Regions from separate parts of the Pontibacter sp. H249 genome, predicted to be linked through region 1. Evidence: riboswitches for the same ligand, from Rfam matches in the RefSeq annotation. Region 1 holds a riboswitch; the other holds the start of a gene.
What was found. Region 1 has a riboswitch for S-adenosylmethionine ahead of metH (methionine synthase). Riboswitches for the same ligand answer to the same signal wherever they lie in the genome.
Positions count from the first base shown of each region.

Region 2: another riboswitch for S-adenosylmethionine. It lies ahead of WG943_RS09055 (O-acetylhomoserine aminocarboxypropyltransferase/cysteine synthase family protein); the one in region 1 lies ahead of metH (methionine synthase).

Region 1 is NZ_JBBKTR010000022.1:49,874-53,023, reverse strand. Features, by position in the region: gene metH (methionine synthase) at 1-1,090, opposite strand, end outside; SAM riboswitch class I at 1,162-1,271, opposite strand; gene rpmA (50S ribosomal protein L27) at 1,530-1,799, opposite strand; gene rplU (50S ribosomal protein L21) at 1,873-2,184, opposite strand; gene WG943_RS20065 (ribonucleoside-diphosphate reductase small subunit) at 2,830-3,150, shown strand, end outside.
Region 2 is NZ_JBBKTR010000005.1:180,565-183,714, reverse strand. Features, by position in the region: gene WG943_RS09060 (SDR family oxidoreductase) at 1-779, opposite strand, end outside; SAM riboswitch class I at 1,074-1,183, shown strand; gene WG943_RS09055 (O-acetylhomoserine aminocarboxypropyltransferase/cysteine synthase family protein) at 1,478-2,809, shown strand; gene metX (homoserine O-acetyltransferase MetX) at 2,817-3,150, shown strand, end outside.

The sequences.
Region 1 (3,150 bases):
CGTTGGTGCGCTCGCCAACATTTACGAAAAGTGTATCCTGGGTAATGGTAAGAGGCTCGAGGCCGCTGTAGCGTGGGAGAGGTGCTACTGGAGTGGGCGTGTGCGGTTTATACTTCTGCACTAAGTCTGCGATTACTTTAGTATGTACGGGCGTAGTGCCACAACAACCACCTAGTATGTTTACCAGTCCCTCCTTCAGGTACTCCTCTACAATGGCTCCCATTTGCTGGGCTGTTTCGTCGTAGCCGCCAAAAGCGTTTGGCAAGCCTGCATTGGGGTAAGCACTAATGTAACAGTCGGAAATGCGGGCCAGCTCCTGAATGTGTGTCTTCAACTGACGTGCGCCCAAAGCACAGTTAAAGCCAATGCTAAGTATAGGCGCATGTGAAATGGAGTTCCAGAAAGCCTCCACCGTTTGACCAGACAAGGTACGGCCGCTGGCATCCGTTATAGTACCAGAAACCATAATCGGAAGCTCTTTACCTCCGTTGTTTATATACTCTTGGATAGCATAAAGCGCAGCCTTACAGTTTAGCGTATCAAATACCGTTTCAACTAAAAGTAAGTCAGAACCACCGTCCACCAGGCCACGCACCTGCTCATAATATGCCTCCACCAGCTGGTCGTATGTAATGGCTCGGTAACCGGGGTTATTTACATCCGGAGAAAGGGAAGCCGTTCGGTTTGTCGGGCCAATGGCCCCGGCTACAAAGCGTTTGTGCGCAGGATTCTTTGCCTCCACTTCATCCGCAGCCTCACGTGCTATTCTCGCCGACTCATAATTGAGTTCATACACAATATGCTCCAGGTGGTAGTCAGCCATAGCGATGCTGGTGCCGCTAAAAGTATTTGTTTCAATAATATCAGCGCCGGCTTCTAAATATTCGGTATGGATAGCCTTGATCACATCCGGACGCGTGATGGACAGCAAATCGTTATTACCTTTTAGATCAGACGCATGATCTTTAAAGCGTTCGCCACGGAAATCGGCCTCTGAAAGCTGGTAACGCTGGATCATAGTTCCCATAGCGCCATCAAGCACGAGCACACGCTCTTTTAATAGCTGGTAAATCGGATGTGTCTTGGTCATGTTCGGTGCCTTTCTTCTCGTAAGTCTGCTGCGGTTACTTATCAAGAAGGACACCCTTAGGTAGGATATACATCTTATCTTCTCCCGGCTAAAGTATAGCTAGGAAGGGAATTAGCACCAGGCTTGTACAAGGTTGCTAAGACGTCATAGGGCCCTATCCCTCGGTCTTTCTTGATAAGAAGCTGCAAGTTAAACAGATATCCGAAAAAAATAAATATTTGTTACATCGAGCTTCAAAATTGGCTTTCAGGAGCCTATAAATGCGAAAAGAGATGCAATGCATCCCTTTTCAAGAGAGGTTTAATTTGTTTCCAATCTATAACCTCTTTGTATTTATATACGACAACGATCAGGAGTAGTTATCCCTATGACGTAAAATAAAAAAGGGATACTAAAAAGTATCCCTTTCCCTTAACTGCATTATACAGTTATACTTTGCTTACGCTTCTGCTTCTACTTTTGGAAGTACAGATACATAAGAACGGTTCTTAACGCTCTTTCTGAACTCTACAACGCCGTCAACTAAAGCAAACAGTGTGTGGTCTTTGCCCATACCCACGTTTTTGCCTGGGTGGTGTGCAGTACCTCTTTGTCTTACAATGATGTTACCAGCGATGATGTCCTGGCCACCGTAAATCTTAACACCAAGTCTTTTTGAGTGTGACTCGCGGCCGTTATTAGAACTACCAGCTCCTTTTTTGTGTGCCATTTTGTTTAAAATTTAATTCAGGTTAGCGGGTGCTTCCCCTGAAAAGATTCTTCGATTAATTTCTTCTTACTGCTTAACCAATGCTCTCGATCAGGACCTTTGTGAAGTGCTGGCGATGACCATTCTTCTTACGGTATCCTTTTCTTCTCTTCTTTTTGAAAACGATTACTTTGTCGCCTTTCACAGTGCTAGTAAGGATTTTACCTACAACCTTAACACCGTCAACGAAAGGAGCACCTAAAGTAATAGTGCCGTTATCATCAGTAAGAAGAACATTGGTGAACTCTACGGCGTCACCCTCATTGCCGGAAAGCTTGTTAGCGTAGATGAACTTACCGCTCTCTACTTTGGTCTGTTGACCTGCGATTTCTACAATTGCGTACATCAGCTTCAATGTATGTTTAAAATTTAGTCTGCAAAAGTACGGCCTATATTTTAATTATGCAACGCCTTGTAGTATAAATTGTTAAACCCTACCCAGATGCTACACACTAAAATGTGGATAACGATGTTGAAATCCACAACAGGTTTTTAAAGCGACTCAAAATCGCACCCTAAACAACTATACTTTAACTACATACATGCTGCCTTAGTAATCCACATTTTCAACAGCTGCTGTGTAAATCTGTTTTCCATTTCACAAACATTGCCTGGAGACACCAAACTTTACACATAAGTACACACTCAATTTTCAGTCTTTTTACTAAAGAATGTCCCTAAACCTGCAAAAACGGTATTTAACAATGATTTTATATTTTCATAACAATATCACAACAAAACTATATAGTTGATAACCTATGTGGAAAAGTATGTGCATTGCAACATAAACAACAAGCTATCAGAAGCTTAACAAAGTGTGAATAAATTGAACAACTTTAGCCCCGTAATTCAAGTTCAATTCTATATATTTGAAGTCACGATGTTACCGGATGCCAAGCAGCATCCACCTGAAACAATCAATACAATGGGGTGTTTTCTAAGCAAGGTTTTGCTTACCCCTTCAACCAATAAAACGCTTAATTATTAGTTTATGGAGCCAATATTACAAGAGAATCCAAACCGCTTTGTACTGTTCCCGATCCAGCACGACGACATCTGGCAGATGTATAAGCAGGCGGAGGCCAGCTTCTGGACAGCTGAAGAGATCGACCTATCGCAGGACATTAAAGACTGGGAGAACCTGAACGATGGCGAACGCCACTTTATCAGCCACGTACTGGCATTCTTTGCAGCCTCGGACGGTATTGTAAACGAGAACCTGGCCATAAACTTTATGCAGGAAGTACAGATACCTGAGGCACGTTGTTTTTATGGTTTCCAGATCATGATGGAGAACATCCACGCCGAGACC
Region 2 (3,150 bases), on a different contig from region 1:
CTTTTGGCAAGGCTAAAGCTGGTGCTGGTTACAAAGTATAGCCAGTAAGAAGACAGGCGAGGAGTAAGCACCGGCACCGAGATCAGGTAACGCTTCAGGCCGCGCAGCCTGGCAAAACGCAGGATCATTTCTTTGTAAGTAAGTACATCGGGTCCTCCGATTTCAAAGCTTTTACCATAGCATCTTTCATTGCCTAGCACCTGTGTCAGGTAAAACATTACATCACGTATGGCAATAGGCTGGCACCTGGAGTTTAGCCATTTCGGAGTAATCATTACGGGTAGTTTTTCTACCAGATCTCGGAGAATCTCGAAGGAGGCGCTGCCAGAGCCTATTATAATTGCAGCCCGCAATACCGTAAGTTTAGCTTTTGCCTGAGCCAGTATAGTTTCGACGTGCAGACGGGAAGAAAGGTGCCTGGATAAGTTGCTGACGTTGGCAATACCACTTAAGTATACCAGTTGCCGGGCAGTTGTAATGTTTAAATAAGTAACAAAGTTTTGGGCAGATGTAGCTTCAAGATCTGAGAAATCGTGGCCCGAACCACCCATCGAGTGCACTAAATAATAAGCTGCATCAATATCAGTCGGTAAATTTTTTAGAGAGTTCTGATGGAGCAAGTCGCCTTTTACAACTTGTACTTTTTCTTTGAGCGTGGCTGGTAAGTCAAAACGCCTGGGATCGCGCACCATGCAAATTACATCGTGCTCCTGCGCTACTAAAAGCGGTAGCAGGCGCTTGCCTATATAGCCATTGGCTCCGGTTAGAAGAATTCTCATAGTGGTAGGTAGTGGCGCAATTTAGTTAATTTAACGCTACTTTTTATACTCTGAACAACTAGGAGGGCTGCTTGTTTAAAAGTATAACAGGTGCCGCAAAAGTATAAATTTCAGGTATTTTATGAAGTGGCGCTTAATGTGCAATCAGTTGCAACGTATAAAGTATAAATTTTTTGCTGTTTATACTTTTACCGGATAGCAGCAGCAGGAAAAAACTGAAAATAAATTTTGGCTATTTAGAAAAAGCTGCCGTATACTTGCATCATCAAGTCAATTATCCCTTACCCGGAAATTGATTTATAAAGAAGCGTGGAGAGACAGGCTCTGTGAAGCGCTAGCAACCTAACCAGGGAGGAGAAGGTGCTAATTCCTGATTCCGGAAAACAGCCGGATGCATATAAATTGATAAGGTTTATGAACAAGGGAATCCATCACACAGCACAATTTTTAGCGTTACCACAGCCTGCTTTTTTGCTGGTTATATTAACTGCATGTATCTCTTATCTGCAGTATACTTTTACTATGCGTAATCCCATGCGCATGATGGCTTGCTGTTGTTGCTAGCCTAAACCTCTCTTAATATTCTTGTTGGCTTTGCTGCAGATCTGTGTCTGCTTTGCGCTGCATTGTATACCTGCAGTTATGCCAGCCTCTATACTTTTCAATTTTTCATCCAGAAACTTTAACTCAACTCTATCATGTCAACAAAACCATTGCACTTCGAAACATTGCAGCTGCATGCCGGCCAGGAAATAGACCCAACTACTCAGTCGCGTGCTGTCCCTATCTACCAAACAACTTCTTACACTTTTAAAAACGCAGAGCACGGTGCCAACCTGTTTGCCCTGAAAGAGTTTGGCAACATTTACACCCGCATCATGAACCCAACCACCGATGTCTTTGAGAAGCGCGTAGCTGCTTTAGAGGGTGGTGTGGCTGCGGTTGCGGTAGCATCGGGGCAGGCGGCCCAGTTTATTGCCTTAAACAACATCCTGCAGGCCGGCGACAATTTTGTAGCTACCAGCTACTTGTATGGTGGTACCTATAATCAATTCAAGGTGTCGTTCAGGCGCCTGGGTATTGATGCACGATTTGCGGAGAACGAAGAAGTGGCGAGCTACGAAAAGCTAATAGACCAAAACACAAAAGCGATTTATGTAGAAACCATAGGTAACCCGCGCTTTAACATTCCCGATTTTGAGGCCATTGCCGCACTTGCCAGCAAGTATGATATTCCGCTGATCGTAGACAATACATTTGGCGCAGGAGGATACCTGTTCAGACCATTGGAGCATGGAGCAAACATAGTGGTAGAGTCGGCTACAAAATGGATTGGCGGACACGGCACCAGCATAGGCGGCGTGATTGTAGACGGTGGGAACTTTAACTGGGGCAATGGTAAGTTCCCACAGTTTTCGGAACCGGCAGAAGGTTACCACGGCCTTAATTTTTGGGAAGTTTTCGGAGCAGATGGTCCGTTTGGTAACATTGCCTTTGCCATTCGTGCCAGGGTAGAAGGCTTGCGCGATTTCGGTCCGGCACTTAGCCCATTTAACTCGTTCCTGTTGCTGCAAGGGCTGGAAACACTATCGCTGCGCGTGGACAGAACGGTGCAGAATGCACTGGAACTAGCGAAGTGGCTGGAGCAGCACGAGCTGGTAGAAAGCGTGAATTATCCGGGGCTGGAGAGCAGCAAGTACCATACATTAGCGAAGAAATACCTGAAACGCGGCTTTGGTGGTGTGCTGTCCTTTAAATTGAAGGGTGACAAAAAGCAAGCTGAAAAATTTGTGGATGGCCTGCAATTGGTAAGTCATTTGGCTAACGTAGGCGATGCCAAAACGCTGATAATCCATCCGGCCTCTACTACACACCAACAGCTTAGCGATACAGAGCAGTTACGAGCAGGGGTAGAGCCAACCTTGCTGCGTGTATCGGCAGGTATCGAACACATCGAAGACATCAAAGCAGATTTTGAACAGGCTTTTGCGCAAATAAGCATAGCGGAGCCCGAACCAGTTTTAAACTAAGTAACACATGCCAGAGCACCACACATATCATTACCAAAAGCAATTCAGGCTGGAATCGGGGGCAACGCTTCCCGGTTTCCAGTTGGCTTACACTACCTATGGCCAGTTAAACAGCCAGCAAAACAACGTAGTATGGGTGTGCCACGCCCTTACCGGCAGCTCCGACTTCACCGACTGGTGGGGCGAGTTGTTTGGTCCCGGCAAAGTATACGACCCTACCGATTGGTTTATAGTTTGTGCCAATACGCTGGGTGGGTGCTATGGATCTACTGGTCCGCTTTCTGTAAACCCCAAGACCCTAAAGCCATACTTCCACGATTTTCCGCAGCTAACCAATCGCG